DNA from 3 places in the Allobosea sp. LjRoot9 genome. Region 3 is predicted to be linked to each of the others. Evidence: riboswitches for the same ligand, from Rfam matches in the RefSeq annotation. Region 3 holds a riboswitch; each other region holds the start of a gene.
What was found. Region 3 has a riboswitch for thiamine pyrophosphate ahead of ACSQ3P_RS07280 (hypothetical protein). Riboswitches for the same ligand answer to the same signal wherever they lie in the genome.
Positions count from the first base shown of each region.

Region 1: another riboswitch for thiamine pyrophosphate. It lies ahead of thiO (glycine oxidase ThiO); the one in region 3 lies ahead of ACSQ3P_RS07280 (hypothetical protein).
Region 2: another riboswitch for thiamine pyrophosphate. It lies ahead of thiC (phosphomethylpyrimidine synthase ThiC); the one in region 3 lies ahead of ACSQ3P_RS07280 (hypothetical protein).

Region 1 is NZ_CAXUPC020000001.1:347,995-353,871, forward strand. It holds gene ACSQ3P_RS01670 (LysR family transcriptional regulator) at 1-375, opposite strand, end outside; gene glyA (serine hydroxymethyltransferase) at 626-1,948, shown strand; TPP riboswitch at 2,010-2,141, shown strand; gene thiO (glycine oxidase ThiO) at 2,202-3,386, shown strand; gene thiS (sulfur carrier protein ThiS) at 3,383-3,595, shown strand; gene ACSQ3P_RS01690 (thiazole synthase) at 3,597-4,373, shown strand; gene ACSQ3P_RS01695 (serine hydrolase domain-containing protein) at 4,402-5,775, opposite strand.
Region 2 is NZ_CAXUPC020000002.1:664,162-670,038, reverse strand. It holds gene ACSQ3P_RS11790 (hydroxyethylthiazole kinase) at 1-773, opposite strand, end outside; gene thiE (thiamine phosphate synthase) at 1-3, opposite strand, end outside; gene thiC (phosphomethylpyrimidine synthase ThiC) at 776-2,689, opposite strand; TPP riboswitch at 2,765-2,869, opposite strand; gene ACSQ3P_RS11780 (sensor domain-containing diguanylate cyclase) at 3,052-4,971, opposite strand; gene ACSQ3P_RS11775 (hypothetical protein) at 5,194-5,394, opposite strand; gene ACSQ3P_RS11770 (OmpA family protein) at 5,619-5,877, opposite strand, start outside.
Region 3 is NZ_CAXUPC020000001.1:1,582,122-1,587,998, reverse strand. It holds gene ACSQ3P_RS07295 (putative bifunctional diguanylate cyclase/phosphodiesterase) at 1-90, shown strand, start outside; gene ACSQ3P_RS07290 (aspartate/ornithine carbamoyltransferase family protein) at 134-1,141, shown strand; gene ACSQ3P_RS07285 (hypothetical protein) at 1,129-2,046, shown strand; TPP riboswitch at 2,130-2,259, shown strand; gene ACSQ3P_RS07280 (hypothetical protein) at 2,353-3,471, shown strand; gene ACSQ3P_RS07275 (acyl-CoA reductase) at 3,476-4,924, shown strand; gene ACSQ3P_RS07270 (ABC transporter ATP-binding protein) at 4,914-5,678, shown strand; gene ACSQ3P_RS07265 (ABC transporter permease) at 5,675-5,877, shown strand, end outside.

The sequences.
Region 1 (5,877 bases), 1.2 Mb from region 3:
AAACGCCGCCTGCAGCGCGGGCAGGCGCGGCGAGAGCCAGAGCTGGGCGATGCAGGGCAGGGCGGCGATGGTCAGTGCGCGGCCTTCATGCCCGGCGCGCAAATCCTGCATCGCCTGTCCCAGCGTGTCGAAGCCGCGCGTCAGCTTGGGCAGGGCGTTGCGCGCGCCCTCCGTCAGCTCCACGCCCTGGGCGAGGCGGCGAAACAGGGGGAAGCCGAGCCATGCCTCCAACTGGCGGATCTGCTGCGTCACTGCGCCGGCCGTGACGCCGAGTTCTTCCGCCGCCTTGACGAAGCTCTCGCAGCGCGCCGCGGCCTCGAAAGCCCGCAAGGCGTTGAGGGAAGGCAGGCGTGGGCGCGGCGGTTTTACGGGCATGACGGGCCATCCCTTAGGCTGAGATTTTCTCTGCCTGCGAGCGAGGATTACTCGTTTGCGCAGCGCCGCGCAAACCGTTCATATTCTTCGTATCAGGCGGGCTCACCGCTAGAGCAGGATGCGAAAAAGTGGGGACCGGTTTTTCGCATTGATCCTGCTCTAACTCTTTGGATGAGAGACGGATTCAGATTTCAGGCGGGATCACTTTGTGATCCCAGCTGAAATCATCCGGCTCTAGGAGGATCGATCGATGACGGCTCTGGGCAGGCGCGACTGGGTTCCGCAAGCGTGCGAGGATTACGTGCTCGGCATCGCCGCCGAGACGGCCGGCCAGTCGCTCGACGCGGTCGCGGCGCGGATCGCGGCGCTGACGGTCGAGAACCGCAACATCCATGAGCGCGACTGCATCAACCTCAACCCCGCGACCAATGTGATGAACCCCAAGGCCGAGGCCGTGCTTGCGGCGGGGCTGGGCGCGCGGCCCTCGCTCGGCTATCCCGGCGACAAATATGAGATGGGGCTGGAGGCGATCGAAAAGATCGAGGTCATTGCCGCCGAGCTCGCCGCCGAGGTCTTCGGCGCGAAATATGCCGAGATCCGCGTGCCCTCGGGCGCCATCGCCAATCTCTATGCCTTCATGGTCGCGGCCAAGCCCGGCGATTGCATCATCGCGCCGCCGGGCACGATCGGCGGCCATGTCACGCATCACGGCGCCGGTGCCGCAGGGCTTTACGGCATCGTTACCCATCCCGCCCCGGTCGATCCGGTGAACTACACCGTCGACCTTGCGCGCCTGCGTGAGGATGCCTTGCGATTGAAGCCCAAGCTGATCTCGATCGGCGGCAGCCTCAACCTCTTCGCCCATCCGATCCGCGAGATCCGCGCGATCGCCGACGAAATCGGCGCGATCGTGCTGTTCGACGCGGCGCATATGTCGGGCATGATTGCCGGGCATGGCTGGCAGCAGCCGCTGGAGGAGGGAGCTCATCTGATGACGATGAGCACCTATAAGAGCCTGGGCGGGCCGCCTTCGGGTCTGATCGTCACCAATGACGCCGAGATCGCCAAGCGGCTCGACGCCATTGCCTATCCCGGCCTGACCGCGAATTTCGACGCGGCGAAATCGGCCTCGCTGGCGATCACCCTGCTTGACTGGAAGGCGCATGGCCGTGCCTACGCGCAGATGATGGTTGAGACGGCCAAGGCACTGGGCGAGGCGCTGGTCGAGCGGCAGGTGCCGGTCTTCGCGCGCGATCGCGGCCTGACGACCTCGCATCAATTCGCGATCGAGGCTCACAGCTATGGCGGCGGCCAGGCGGCCGCCAAGACGCTGCGCGCCATCAACATCCTGAGCTGCGGCATCGGCCTGCCCCTGCCGGAGGTGGCAGGGGACGTGAACGGGCTCAGGCTCGGCACGCCCGAGATCGTTCGCTTCGGCATGACGCCTGCCGACATGCCGGAACTGGCCGGCTATATCACTGAGGGCCTGAGCGGCTCGCGGTCGGCAGACGCGATCGCGAAGGATGTGACGGCGTTCCGCGGGCGGTTCCGCGAGCTGCACTTCATGCGGTGAGGGCTGGCGCTGCCTGCATCCAGGCAGGCTTGACCAGCGGCGGCCGAGCTTTCACAGTCGTCACCATTCCAGGGAGATCCCCGGCAAGGGGCTGAGACACCGCTGGCAGACCGGGGCAACCCGGATAAGCGCGCGGAAATCCTTCGAACCTGATCCGGTTCATACCGGCGGAGGGATGGATTTCCCGGCTTTAAGCCGGCGGCCCGCAAGGCCGCAGATATCCTCGCCCCCCCGTCGCGGCGAGGAGTTTGCGATGAGAGGCCCACCCGACACCAGTTTGCGCCGCCAGCAGGCTCGCCCGCCCGATGTTGCGGCGCCGCCGGCCTCGACGGATGTCGCCATTATCGGTGGCGGCGTGATCGGCCTGATGACCGGCTGGCGATTGCTGCGTGCCGGCCTGCGGGTTGCGCTTTTCGAGCGCGGCACGGTCGGCCAAGGGGCGAGCCTCGCTGCCACCGGAATGCTGGCGGCGGCCGCCGAATTCGAGCCCGGCGGCGAGGAGCATGTCGCGCTCGCCCTGGAGAGCCAGCACCTCTGGCCCGGCTTCGCCGCTGAATTATCGGCCGATGGCGGGCTCGATATCGATTATCGCAGGGATGGCATCCTGATTGTCGCCACGACGCGCGACGAGGTGGCGCGGCTGCGCTTCCGCCAGGAGATGCAGCGGCAGGCCGGGCTTGCGACGCAGTGGCTGGACGGGGCTGCCTGCCGAGGCTTTGAGCCCGGTCTACGCCCCTCCGTCGTGGCCGGTATCCATTGCCCCGGCGATCATCAGGTCGCCCCGGTCAGGGTGATCGCCGCCCTGCGGCAGGCCTTCATCAAACGCGGCGGAATCCTGCTCGAAGGCTTGGCGGCAACGCCCTGGCTGCAAGCCGGGCGCGCCGTGGGCGTCACGACGAAGCAAGGGCCGGTGAAGGCTACGATCATCGTCGCGGCCGGCGGGGCCTGGACCGAGATAGCGGGGCTTTCCCTGCCGTTGCGGCCGCTCAAGGGGCAGTCGCTGGCGCTGGCATGCCCGCCGCACCGGCCGGTCCTTTCGCGCATGGTCTGGACCGACCAGGTCCATCTCGCGCCGAAGAGCGACGGGACGCTGATTGTCGGCGCGACCATGGAGGAGTGCGGCTTCGACGATGCCGTGACGGCCGGCGGCGTCTACGCGCTGCTCGAAGGCGCGCGGCGCATCCTGCCCGGAATCGAGGACCTGCCGATCGCCGCGATCTGGTCGGGCTTCCGCCCCACCAGCGCCGACGACGCGCCGATCCTCGGCGAGACCCGGATTCCAGGCCTGCTCCTCGCCACGGGACATCATCGCAACGGCTATCTGCTGGCCCCTGTCACCGCGGTAGCGATCACGCAACTCGTTACCGAGGGAGGCATCAAAGGGCCTGCCGCGTCCTTCGGACCGGAGCGTTTTTCAGCACAGGAGGCATTGGCATGAAGCTCATCGTCAATGGACGCGATCATGACAGCGCGGCTGAGGATCTGCTGGCGCTATGGCGGGAGCGCACGGTCGAGCTCGATCTGCCGGGCCCCCAGGGCTTCGCCATCGCGTTGAACGGGATGGTGGTGAAGCAGTCACAATGGCAGGTCACGCCTCTGGCGTCCGGTGACCGCGTCGAGATCATTCGCGCTTTTCAAGGAGGCTGAGATGAGTGTCGCGGAACAGCCCTTTACCCTGGCCGGAACGCAACTCGGCTCCCGCCTGCTGATCGGGACGGCCGGTTATCCCAACCAGCGCATCATGGTGGATGCGGTCGCCGCCAGCGGCGCGGAGATCGTGACCCTGTCGCTGCGCCGGATCTCGCTGGCGGGCCATGGCTCTGATACGGCGCAGCTTTTGTCCGGCTACCGCTTCCTGCCCAATACGGCCGGCTGCGAGACGGCGCGTGACGCCGTCCTGACGGCGGAGCTTGCTCGCGAGGCGCTTGGAACCAACTGGATCAAGCTCGAGGTCATCGGCGATCGCGAGACGCTCTATCCCGATGTCGGGGAGCTGCTGGAGGCGACGCGCCAGCTCGTCGAGATGGGCTTCGTCGTGCTGCCCTATTGCAATGACGATCCGGTGGTTTGCGCGCGCCTGGCCGATCTCGGAGCCGCTGCCGTGATGCCGATGGGCTCGCTGATCGGCTCCGGCATGGGCGTCGCCAACCCCGCCAATCTCGAATTGATCTGCGCGCGCTCGGCCGTTCCCGTGATCGTCGATGCCGGGTTGGGCACGGCGTCGGATGCCGCCATCGCGATGGAATGCGGCGCGAGCGCCGTGCTGCTCAACACAGCGATCGCCAAGGCGAAGGATCCGGTCCGCATGGCGCGTGCCATGCGCCACGCCGTCGAGGCCGGTTGGGATGCGCGCGCGGCCGGGCGCATTCCGCGCCGTGGCCGCGCCGAAGCGTCGAGCCCCCAGCTCGGGCTCGTCGGTTCGTGATCGCGCCGGAGGTCCGGGGTGGCAAGCGCTAGGCGCTGCCGCTTCGATAGCGCGCGAGCATCTCCGCCTTCAGCGCTGCCTCCGAGACGACATGCGAGCCGCCGAGCCAGACCGACTCGATGCGGCCGGCATCGTCGCGCACCAGCCGCGCCGTTTCGCCGGGGCTGTTGAAGGAGGAGGCCTTGACGAAGCGGCCGTGATCGGGCGCTTCGATCGCGATCTCTCCGGCATCGAGGAACGGGCTGAACAGGGTTGGGTTGGCAACCAGCACCTTGTCGGCGAAAGGCACGAGGTCGCCGGGGTTCCAGATTGTCCACCAGCGGCCGGCCCAGGTCTGCGTTTCCGCCGAGGGCGCGCCGAGTTCGGAGAAGCGCTTGAGGATCTGGACGACGCCATCGAGCCAGGGATGGGCGAGGCCGTCGATGGCGTTGGTCAGCACCGAGATCGTCAGATCCTGCTCCGGCAGGACAATGGTGCGGGTGATGAAGCCCTGGAAGCCGCCGGAATGGCCGAACCAGGCCCAGTCGCCTTCTCCACCGGAGATGGTGCCGAGTCCGTAATGGCGGCCGAGGCTGCTTTCCTCGTCGGCCCAGAGCCGGCGGCTCATCTCGCGGCGATTGAGGGGCGAGAGGATGCTGCGCTCGGCCTTCGGCGAAAGCTGCGCGAAATAGCGCGCGACATCGGCCGCAGTGGCGACGAAGCCAGCTGCCGACATCATCGCCTGGCAAAGGTTGTCGCCGGGCACGACGACGCGATGTCCGAGCGGCCATTTCGGGCTGTGGCCCTTGGCCGTCGGGCCGGTCCAGAGGCCGATATCGGGCATGGTTTCAGCAAGCCCGGCTGCCGCGACGACCTCCCTGGCGATCCAGTCGGCATAGGGCTCGCCCGTCACCGCCTCGATCACCAGGCCGAGCAGGCCGAAGCCGTGATTGGAGTATTTGAGGCGCTGCGAGGCGGGCAGGATGGGCGGCAATGCCAGGTCGGCGAGCAGTTCGGCCTTGTCGCAATAGGGCTTGCGGTCGAAGAACTGGCCGTTGTCGGGGCCGTCGCGCGTCAGGCCGGCGCTGTTGGAGAGGAGCTGCGCCAGCGTCACGGTCGCGACCTCGGGATGGAGGCGGGGCACGAAGCTGCCCGCCCTGTCGTCGAGGCGAAGGCGGCCGGCCTCGACCAGGCGCAGGATGCCGGCCGAGGTGAAGCTCTTCGAATGCGAGGCGATGCGGAAGCCGTGGCGCGGCGTCAGCTCCTCGCCGGTCGCGATGTCGGCCTTGCCGAAGGCGGCTTCCAGAACGATTTCCCGGCCGCTCGCGATCGCAACGGAGCATCCCGGCTGGTCGTGATGGCGGAGCTGGAATTCGAGCCAGCTGGAGACATAGGCGAGGGCGGCAGGCAGCCACGGCGTCATGGGGCGATCCATCATGAGCGAAGGGAGCGCTCACTATTGCAGATCGTGCCGGGGCGTGCAGGCGCACCAGGCGGCTACCGCCATGCGGGAATGGGAGGGCGG
Region 2 (5,877 bases), on a different contig from region 3:
CAACCCTCTTCTCCCATCCGCGCCCGCAGCGTGGCCTCGTCGATGCCCGCCAGCGCGTCGATCAGCGCGACAGCGAAGCTGCCTGGCCCATTGCTGCGTTCGGCGGCGATCTCGCCGGCGATGCCGTAGGCGGTCAGCGCCGCGGCTGCTGCCAGGGCCGGGTTGCTCTCGACCGCGCAAGCGGCCGCGATCAGGGCGCCGGCCGCGCAGCCGACGCCGGTGACCTTCGTCATCAGGGGGTGGCCATGCGCGACCGAGAACGCGCCGCACGGGCCTTCGATGCGGTCGATCTTGCCGGTCGTGACCAGCGTCAGATCATGCTCGTGCGCGACTTCATGTCCGCGCGCGGCTTGGAGCGTGTCTTCGAGCGCCGCCATCTCGGTCGCGTTGCCGCGCACGACGATGTTGCGCAAGCGCAGCACCTCGCGGGCCACATGCTGGCGCAGGGGCGAGAGCTCGACGAAGACGGGGTCGAAGACCAGCGGCTTGGCCTGGTCGCGCGCCACCTCCAGCAGCTTGGGAATGGCGAGCTCGCTCTCGGCGTTGATCGTGCCGATATTGATCAGGATCGCGCCCGCGCCGTCGGCCATCGCCGCGACCTCGTCGACATGGATCGCCATCGAGGGAATGGCCCCGAAGGCGAGCAGCATGTTGGCCGTGATGTTCTGCGCCACCGTATTGGTCAGGCATTGCACGCGCGGCCGCTGCGCCGTCACGCGCGCCAGCACGGCGGCGACGCGGGCGGCATCGAGATGGGTGACGTCCGTGGTCATGCTCATTCCGCTGCCGGCAGGTAGAGATTGCCGCCCTTCGAGAGAAATTCCTGGGATTTCGCGGCCATGCCCGCATGCCTTTCCGTTTCGATCTGCGCCGCCGCCTGGTCAAGTGCGATGCGCTCGTTCTCGCCCATGGCGAGGACCTCGGCGCGCAGATCCTGCGTGATCTTCATCGAGCAGAACTTCGGCCCGCACATCGAACAGAAATGCGCGACCTTGTGCACGTCCTTCGGCAAGGTCTCGTCGTGATAGGCGCGGGCGGTGTCGGGGTCGAGCGCCAGGTTGAACTGGTCTTCCCAGCGGAAGTCGAAGCGCGCGCGGCTGACCGCATCGTCGCGGAGCTTGGCCGCCGGATGACCCTTGGCGAGATCGGCGGCATGGGCCGCAATCCGGTAGGTGATGACGCCGGTCTTGACGTCGTCGCGGTTGGGCAGGCCGAGATGCTCCTTGGGCGTGACATAGCAGAGCATGGCGCAGCCGAACCAGCCGATCATCGCAGCCCCGATCCCTGAGGTGATGTGGTCGTAGCCCGGCGCGATGTCGGTCGTCAGCGGCCCAAGCGTGTAGAAGGGCGCCTCGCCGCATTCGCGCAATTGCTTGTCCATATTCTCCTTGATCTTGTGCATCGGCACATGGCCGGGGCCCTCGATCATCACCTGGCAGCCCTTGTCCCAGGCGCGTTTGGTGAGCTCGCCCAGCGTCTCCAGCTCGGCGAACTGGGCACGGTCATTGGCGTCGGCGATCGAGCCCGGACGCAACCCGTCGCCGAGCGAGAACGAGACGTCATAGCGCCGCATGATCTCGCAGATCTCGTCGAAACGCTCGTAGAGGAAGCTTTCCTTGTGATGCGCCAGGCACCAGCGTGCCATGATCGAGCCGCCGCGCGAAACGATGCCGGTCACCCTGGAAGCCGTCAGCGGCACATAGGGCAGCCTGACGCCGGCATGGATGGTGAAGTAGTCGACGCCCTGCTCGGCCTGCTCGATCAGCGTGTCCTTGAACACCTCCCAGTCGAGCTCGACCGGATCGCCGCCGACCTTCTCCAGCGCCTGGTAGATCGGCACGGTGCCGATCGGGACCGGAGAATTGCGCAGGATCCAGGAGCGGATGTTGTGAATGTTGCGCCCGGTCGACAGGTCCATGACCGTGTCAGCACCCCAGCGGATCGCCCAGACCAGCTTTTCGACCTCCTCGGCCGCGCCGGAGGTGACGGCGGAATTGCCGATATTGGCGTTGATCTTGACCAGGAAGTTCCGGCCGATCGCCATCGGCTCGAGTTCTGGGTGGTTGATATTGGCGGGAATGATCGCGCGGCCGCGCGCGATTTCGCTGCGCACGAATTCTGGCGTGACGAATTCCGGCACGCTCGCGCCGAAGCTCTCGCCATCGCCATGGCGCTCTTTCGCGCCTTCCAGCATGGCGGCGCGGCCGAGATTCTCGCGATGGGCGACATAGATCATCTCGGGGGTGATGATGCCGGCCCTGGCGAACTCGTACTGCGTCGCCATCTGGCCGGGCTTGGCCGTCAGCACCGGGCGTTCCGCCGGGCAGGCAGGCACCAGGTTCTCGGGCGAGATGTTGCCATTGTCGGCGGCAGTGACTTCGCGGCCGGGAATGGTGTCGAAACCGCGCGCGTCGAGCCAGGCGCGGCGTGGCTGCGGCAGGCCTTGGTTCAGATCGATCCTGGCGTCGCTCTCGGTGAAGGGTCCCGACGGGTCATAGATGCGCACCGGTGGTTCTGCGTCGGTCGAAAGCTGCACCTCGCGGAAGGGAACCCGCATGGTCGGGTCTTCCGGCGGCGCGACATAGATCTTGCGCGAGCCGATGATCGGGCCGGTGGTGACGCCGGTCGGTGCACCAAACTTGGGCGCGGCCTTGACGCTGTTTTTGGCTGACTTGGTGTGAACGTTCATGGGATCTCCTCCTTGGTCCAAGGTTCAGGAGATCCGGCGTCGAAGCGGTCTAGCGCTGTCTGCGGTCGCGATTCTGCGCAAGCCGCGTTCCAGTCCCTCCGCCGGTATGACCCGGATCAGGTTCGATGGGTTCGGCCTTTACGGCCATCTCAGCTCTTGCGAGCACCCCTCGGAACGGCTGGGAAGTTAGGCGTGATAGCGCCAGTGCGCAACCGGCAAACAGCGCCCGGCTCGCATGACGTCATTGCCGTGTGTTCATCGCCTCGTTGATTGCGGCGTCGCTCGGCGCAACGACGGCTGCGACGGATCGAGCGGCGCGATCTTCGGAAGCGGCGCATTCCGGTGGTGTGCTCTGTTGCGGGTCAGGCGCTCCTGGCGCGCGGCCACGGCAGCACTCGTCCCGACATGACCATGCGATCACGCCCGCCGTCCTTGGCGGAATAAAGCGCCCGATCAGCTGCTCCAACCAACGAGGCGCAGTCTGTCGTTGCATTGGAGTTCGGCCAGACAGTCGCGCCGCCAAGGCTCGCCGTGACGAGCCTGGACGGAGGGTTCGACCCGTGCGGGATCTGGATGTCGTGAAGCGCTTCGCAGAATCTCATGCCGACCAGCTCGCAGCCTTCGGCATCCGTGCCCGGCAAGAGGAGGGCGAACTCTTCCCCGCCATAGCGCGAGGCCAGGTCGCCCGGGCGTCGTGCTTGCGCGGCCAGGACGGCGGCCACAGCACGCAGGCAGCCATCTCCAGCCGGATGTCCGTAGCGATCGTTGAATTTCTTGAAATGGTCGATATCGATCATCAGCACGGAAAGGGCGGTGCCCTCTCGCGAGGCTCGCGCCCATTCTTGCTCCAGCCGCTCGTCGAAACATCGGCGATTGGCGAGCCCCGTCAGTCCGTCCAAGGTCGCCAGCGCCGCGAGTTTGTCTTCGAGATCCTTGTGCTCGGTCATATCGCGCGAGATCGCCACGACGCCATCGATCGTGCCGCTATCGGACCTCGTCACGCGCAAGGTCGTCTCGATCCAGATCTCGATCTTCTCTCGGTGGCGCGTGCGATAGATGACCCTGGCTTCCTCGACCTCGCCGCGCTTCAGCGCAGCGACGACCTGTTCGACCCGGGGCAAATCCTCCGGGTGGACACCGGCCAGAGCCGGCGTTCCGACCAGTTGCGCGGGGTCCCAGCCCAGAACGCTCGCGGAGGAAGGGGAGGCGTAGAGAATGCGCTCGTCGAAATCGATCCGGGTGACCATGTCGCTGGATGCTTCCGCGAGCAGACGGAAATCGGCCTCCTTGGCGATCAGCGCTGCCGCCATGCGCTGACGCTCATAGAGTTGACGCACGAGATACAGGCCGATGACGCCAATCACCAATGTCAAAGCCAGCACGAAGGCTATCCGGGCCATGGCGGCCTGACGCCAGCGCAGCAGAACGTCATCCTGGGCTTCCGTCGCCAGCACCAGGAGCGGATATCGCTCGCTGAACCTGAAGGAACTCAGACGTTGCAGCCCATCCAGCGGTGATTTGAAATAATAGACGCTGGCTGCGGGCCGGGACATCCTGTCCCTGATCAGAGGTGTCGCCGACATGTCTCGTCCGACATAGGTGTCGTTATCGACGCTGCGCGCGAGCAGAATGCCATCGGCGCTGAGCAGCGTGATTGCCCCGTTGGGGCCGATGTCGAACCGGCGATAGAACTGCGAGAAATATCCGGCGTCGATCGTCGCCAGGACCACACCGGCGAAAGCGCCATCGGGATGGTTGAGGCGCCGGGACACCGTGATGATCCACTGACCACCGGTCCGGCTTTGAACGGGTCGGCCCAGATAGATGCGGCGATCGTCCACAGAGCGATGATGCTGGAAATATGCGCGGTCGCTGTTGTTGAGGCCCGCGAAGTCGACTTTCTCCGTGGTGGCCAGCCAGCGGCCCGTTTCGTCGTAGACGAAGAGGCCGCGAATTCGCCCTAGCGTCGGTTTGCGAAGGTCGAGAACATTCTGAATTGTCGCGATTGCGGCGGGACTCGTGCCGTTTGTCTCCAGTCTGCTGGCCAAGCCGAAAAGCACTGCATCGGCGAGTTCGATGGTGTCCTCCGCGTGCTGTGTCAGCGAGCGCGAGAGATTGATCATGTCGACTTCGGCGTTCTTCAGATCGGCTTCCCGGGTGGCCCATTCGCGCCATCCGCTCAGGGCGAGAATGGCGATGCAGACCACCGTGACGAATGCCGCGGCCCAGAATGGCAGACGCGGCAGGCTTTCGGCATGACCATTGATGCGACTAGCCTTCATGGCCGTTTCCTCCGAAGCGGAGTTTCACATCGCGGTCGCAATCCTCACATCGCAGCCTTAATAAAGCTTAGCGCCAGTGAGCCTCTCCCGATGCCGCCCCGACCGGTTGGCGCCTCCCGGGGGAGTGTCGTTCGTCGGGCTGCCATGCCGGCGCCGGTATCGCAGCGTGGGCGCAGAGCGTCGTGCTCTACGCCATGACGCAGGAGCTCAGGACACAGGAGTTCAGGCGGTGATGTCGACGGTCTGGCCCTGTCCGGCCGGAAGGGCGGCCTTCGCCTGGGCCGCACCTTGCTGCAGCAGGTCGGCCACAGCCTGTTCGGCATCGGCTTGCTGCTTGACGATTTCGGTCTGGATGGTCTGGCGCGTGGCCGCAGCCTGGCTCGCGGCGAGGCTCTGCGCGATGGCAATCGATGAATCGCTCATGGTTGGTCTCCTCTCAGTTAGAGCGTTTTCAAGCGAGGTGGACACCGGTTCGCGTGAAGAAAACGCGTCAAAAACAAAGGGCTAGAGTCATTGAACGATCGCGTTGGAGCGAAATTCCTCTAGAGCCAGACCAGAAGAGCTAGACCAGAGACCTTGCCGCTTCATGAAAGCGATGCCGCGAAAGCGAACCGGCGCGGCAGCGAGCCGCCGCGCCGGCATTGTCTTCAGCGCCCGCTCTGCCCGGCCAGCAGCGGCGTGATCCGCCGCAGCGTCACGCGCCGGTTCTCGCGCGAGGGCTCCTGCGTCGCGACCTTGAGATATTGCTCGCCATAGCCCTGGGTCGTCAGGTTCTCGGCCGGCACGCCGAAGTCGCGGGTCAGGATTTCCGCAACCGATTGAGCGCGGCGGTCCGACAAGGACAGGTTGTCGATGTCGGAGCCGACGGCGTCGGTATGCCCCTCGACCAGGAAGACCTCGTTGGGC
Region 3 (5,877 bases):
GATCGCGTGGCCTCCGACAGGATGAGCCTTGTCGGGGACCTCACGGCGCCTGCTGCGGTTGCCGTGAGGAAGCGGCCAGAAGTTGCTTGAGCGCGTCCCCGCGGTAATAGAGCCGGAACGGGAGCGAGGCGCCATGCAGAGGCCGAACTATCCGAGCGGCAAGGACCTGCTTGGCGCCGATTCGGTGTCGCGCGACGATCTCGATGATATCTTCGCGCGCGCCGAGCGCTTTCTGGCGGAAGAGAATGAGGAAGATGCGCCTGGCGACCAGCCGAGCCGACTTCATCTCATAAGGCGGCGGCCAAAGGTGATCGCGACCCTGTTCGACCAGCGCAGCACGCGGACGCGGCTGGGCTTTCAGGCCGCGGCCTTGCGCCTGGGTCACCAATCGCTCGACGTCTACGATACCGATCGCAGCCGGATGGGCAGCGCGACAGGGGAAACGCTCGACGATCATATCCGCACCGTGGAGGCCTATAGCGACCTGATCGTGGTGCGCTCGCATACCGAGAGCCTGCCATATCAGATCGGCCGGTTGAGCTATCTGCCGGTCGTCAATGCCGGCAACGGCGCCGACGAGCACCCGACCCAGGCTTTGATCGATCTCTTCGCCATCCACAAATTGCGCGGGGACGTCAAAGATCTGTCGATTGCCTTGTCGAGCGATACGCGCGCGCGCTTTGCCCTGTCCTTCGTGAAGATGCTGCGCCTCTCGCCGCCCCGGCGCTTCACGCTCTGCTCCCTGCCGGACGTGCCGATCAATCCGCCGATGCGCGAAGCGATCGCGTTGCTGGCGAGCCTGGGCTGCAAGGTCTCCTTCGTTCACGACGTCAGGGACACCCTGGAGCACGACGTCCTGATCATTCAGATGCAGGATATGAGCCGCTTCGCGCATGCGTCCCTGGGCAGCGAGGCCGTCGACAAGGAAACCGAGACGGAACCCTTCACGCTGACCGCCAAGAAGATCCTCGATGCGAAATCCGACACCCTGATCCTGAACCCTCTCCCGCGTTTCTCCGAGCTGGACGTGTCATGCGACGCGCTGCCGAATGCAGGCTATTTTCGACAGGTCAAATTGTCCTTGCCGGTGAGGATGGCCATCTTGGAGCGAATGCTTCTGGGTATTCCATGGACAGGTTGACGCGCCGTTTCCTGGCATTCTCGGTTTGGATGCTGGCCTATTTCCTGGCCTATATCGCGGTGGCGATAGCCATTCGCTATCTGTCGCATTCCTTCCGCATCGTCGAGATCGCGGCGATCCGCTCCGCCGGCTCGCTCATCCTTGCCGGATTTCTCGTCTTCAGAAGCAAAGCGGTCTTGCGCCAACTGGTCGGCATGCAGTTCGGCTATCATGTCCAGCGCAGCTTGATACACCTGATCGGGTCCTTGGCGTTGATCTGGAGCCTGGCCAATCTTCCCCTGGGCTTCATCGCGACAATCGAGTTCTCGGGGCCTCTCTTTGCGGCGATGCTGGGCCTCGTCGTCGCGGGATTGATCCCGGGAGCTGTCGCCTGCCTGGGATTGTCGCTCATCGCCGTTGGAAGCGCCTATCTGCTGTTCTCGCAGGGTGTGTCGCATGATCCGCGCCTGCTGATCCCTGTCGGTGCGGTCGCCCTGCTGACGATCACGAATTTGATGCTGGCCCGGCTGGCCGAGAGCAAGAGCATCGTCCTGATCGTGTTCGTCATGCATGCCGTGCAGCTTCCGGTTTATCTGTGCGCGCTCTTGATCGGCCTCGACGTGGGGGGAGCGGCTCAGCCGCGCGACTTTCATCTCGAGGACGTGCTCGGCGTTTCACTGGCGGTTGGTGTGCTGATGCTTGCCGGTTTCGTCACGCAGACGGCGCTGGCGAACGCCTCGCGTTATGGTTCCGCGCTGCAACTCTGTGCCGCCGACACGCTGCGCGTGCCGTTCCTGACGCTCATCGGCTATTTCGTCTTCAAGGAGATGCTGAGCGAGAGCGTCGTCCTGCCCGGATTGCTCGTCGTGGCGGGAGCGATCATCACCAGCCTGCCGCAAACGCGCGCTCGAAGCCGGGAAGGCTGAGCTCATGCCGCCGGCAAGCTCGCGATAGCGGGCTGTCGGCATGTCGCATTCTTGACATGGCCGCGCCGCCGCCGTCATGGTGCGCCCGTTCCCAGGGGGGCCTCGCTAGGAGGCTGAGATTCCGCCGGCTCGAATCCGTTTCGAGCAACGCGGTGACCCTCCGAACCTGATCCGGCTCATACCGGCGTAGGGATGCGGGACATAGGGTGGCAAGCCGCCCCTTTTCCATGCTCGCGCCATTGGCCGGACAGCGGGTCGCAGACCGGAAGCGTGCCGGATTGCGCCTTGATGTCTCGGAAGGTGTGCATGGACGTGACGGAAGCGCAGATCATTGCGACCCTGCTGGAGTTCTTCGACAGGGAAGAAGCGACGGACGAGGATTTCGACCGGCTGGCGCTGCGCATCTTCGCCTACCAGTTCGAGAACAATCAGCCCTATCGCCGCTTTGCCGCGGCGCGAGGCAGGACGCCGCTTGCCGTCCGGAGCTGGCGCGACATTCCCGCTGTTCCGATCGACGCTTTCAAGGATCTGACGCTGAGCTGCCGCCCCACGGAGGGGATCGAGCACGTTTTCATGACGAGCGGCACGACCCGTGGCGGGCAGCGGGGACGCAGCTATCACCCGACGCTCGCTGTCTACGACCGTTCGATGATCCTGAATTTCCGGCAGCGCTTCATGCAGGGGCGGAACGGGATGCAGGGGCTGGACCGAATCCGCATGGGTATTCTGTTCCCCGACGAGCAGGCGATGCCGAATTCCTCGCTCGCGCATTACCTCGCTTTGGCGCGGCGCGAATTCGGGACGCCCGACAGCGAAGGCTTCATCGACGAGGCAGGCCTCGCCACTGCGCGTCTGCTCGCGGCGCTGGCGCATGCCGAGGCGAGGGGCGAGCCTTATGCGCTGCTGGGAGCGAGCTACAGCTTCGTGCATCTGCTCGATGAATTGCAGCGGCAGGGCCGGCGCTTCGCGCTGCCGCCGGGTAGCCGCATCCTCGACACTGGCGGCTTCAAGGGGCAGTCGCGCGAATTGGCGGCGGACGAGTTCTACGACGCTCTCGCGGCCGCGCTCGGCGTGCCCCGGGAGCGCTGCATCAACATGTACGGCATGACCGAGCTCAGCACCCAGTTCTACGATTGGGGCAACGAGACTTGCCCGCCCAAGACTTGCCCACCGGTGAAGTCGGGCCCGCACTGGATCCGCAGCCGGGTGGTGAACCCGCTGACCGGTCAGGATGTGCCTGCGGGCGAGACCGGCGTGCTGGTCCATCACGATCTCGCCCATTTCAACTCGGTCTCGGCGATCCTGACCGAGGATGCCGGCATCGTCGTCCCGGGCGGCTTCCGCCTGCTGGGCCGCGTCGATGGCGCCGATTCCAAGGGCTGCTCCGTGGCGGTCGAGGAATTCCTGAAAGCGGCTCGTGGCTGAGGTCATGGCCGAATTCGCAGGGCATCTGCCTGGCTTGTCAGCCGGCGAGGTGGAGTGGAAGCTGCTTCACTTCAGCGCTTGGGGCGAGGCTGTGGAGGTCCGCGTGCCCGTGCTGAGCGAAGCGCAAGCCACTGCGCTGGCAGGGCGCGTGCGCGATAATGCCCGCGCTTATCTCAAGACCCTGCGCATCGCCGAGATCACCGCGATCATCGACCAGGCGATCGCGCGATTGCTCGATCGGGACGATGCCTGGCGGCAAAAGGCCGAAAGACTGCTGCCGATCGTGACGGGTTATGATCCCGAGATGATCCGGCTCGGCCTGACCGGCTATCTGAAGACCTTCCGGCAGCCGCAGCTCAAGCGCTTCCTGGCCGAGGATTTCGCCGATCCGCAGATCCTCGACGATTTCCAGTCCAGGCCGAAGGGCGGCTTTGCCAAGGCGTTCGGGCCGGACCTACTGCTGCATGTCTGGGCCGGCAATGTTCCGGGCCTGCCGCTCTGGAGCCTGATATCGGGCCTGCTGGTCAAGGCCGGGAGCATCGGCAAGGTCGCCACCGCCGAGCCGCTGCTGGCGGGTTGGTTCGCCCGCATCCTGGCCGAGATCGATCCGCGCCTGGGCGAGTGTCTCGCCGTGGTCTGGTGGAAGGGCGGTGACGAGGCCGGCGAGCGCGTCTGGCTGGCGCAGGCCGACGCCATCGTCGCCTATGGCGGCAATGATGCGCTGAAGGCGATCCGGGATCGCGCGCCGGTCACCGCCCGTTACCTGCCGCACGGCCACAAGATCGGCTTCGGCATGGTCGCGCGCGCGGCGCTGGATACGCGCAAGGCAGGCGCGCTTGCCCGGCAGGCCGCCTATGACGTGATGCGCTATGATCAGCAGGGCTGCTATTCCCCGCAGATGCTCTTCGTCGAGCGCGGCGGGCGCGTCTCGCCGCGCGACTTCTCCGCCTATGTCGGCCATGAACTGGCGAGCTTCGCCCGCAAGCACCCGCGCCGCGCGCTCTCGATCGAGGAGGCTGCCAGTGCCGCGTCCTGGCGCGGCGCGCAGGAGCTTCGTAGCCTTGGCGGCGACCGCGACCTCCTGGGTGACGCTTCCGACGCTTGGAGCATCGTCCATGTCGAGAATGCGCAGGCGCTGGCCCCCAGCGGCCTCAATCGGACGCTCTCCATCGTCGCCGTCGACAGGCTCGACGACGTCGTCGGCCTGATCGCCCCCTTCCGGTCCTTCCTCCAAAGCGCCGGGATCGCGGCGGAACCCGAGGAGCTATTCCGGCTCGCCGGTCTGCTCGGGCAGGTCGGCGTGACGCGCATCTGCGCGCTTGGCGCGATGACCGCGCCCGAGGCCGGCTGGCACAATGACGGGCGCTTCAACCTGCTCGACTTCGTCACCCTGACCGAGATCGAGCATGCGGCGGAAGCCGCCGCGGACGGGTTCGCGCCTTATGTCGATTGAGCCGCATAGCGAAGGCTTCGTCGCCATCGACCGGGCGAGCTATGGCTATGGCGATTGGCCCGCAATCGTCGACCATGTCGACTGGACGATCCCGCGCGGCGCGATCCATTGCCTGGTCGGGCGCAGCGGCTGCGGCAAGACGACCCTGCTGAAGCTTGCCGCCGGCCTGCTCCTGCCCGATGAGGGGATCGTCAGGATCGACGGCGCCGCCTTGCGCGAGCCGGGTCCGCAGATCGGCTTCGTCTTCCAGGCCCCGACCCTGCTGGATTGGGCGAGCGTGCTCGACAATGTGCTCTTGCCGATCTCGCTGAAGCGCCGCCCGCGCGCGGCGGACCGGGAGGCTGCGCTCGATCTGCTGAAACTGGTTTCGCTGGACGGCTATGCGCAGCGCTATCCCAGCGAATTGTCGGGCGGGCAGCAAAGCCGCGTTGCGGTCGCGCGCGCGCTGGTCACCCAGCCGGCCGTGCTGCTGCTCGACGAGCCTTTCGCCGCGCTCGACGCGCTGACCCGCGAGGAATTGCAGGACGACCTCCTGAGGCTCTGCGCCCTGCATGGAACGACGGTGCTGTTCGTGACCCATGACATCACTGAGGCCGTCTATCTGGCCGATCGCGTTGCGGTGATGGCGGCGGGGCGTTTGCACCATCAGATCGCCGTGGACCTGCCCCGGCCGCGCCAACGCGAATTGCGCTACGGCCAGGCCTTCAACGCGCTCTGCCGCGAGTTGCGGCAGGCGATGGATCTGGCGCCATGATCGCGCGCCTGTCCTCTGCCCTGTTGCTTCTGGTCCTGCTCGCCGGCTGGGAGCTCTATTGCCGGTTTGCCGGCGTGCCGGCGCTGATCGTGCCGCCGCCCTCAGTCGTGCTGGCGACGCTGTGGAGCGAGATCGCCAGCGGGCGCCTGCTGCCGCATCTGCGGATCACGGCGGCGGAGATGGCGCTGGGCCTCGCCTT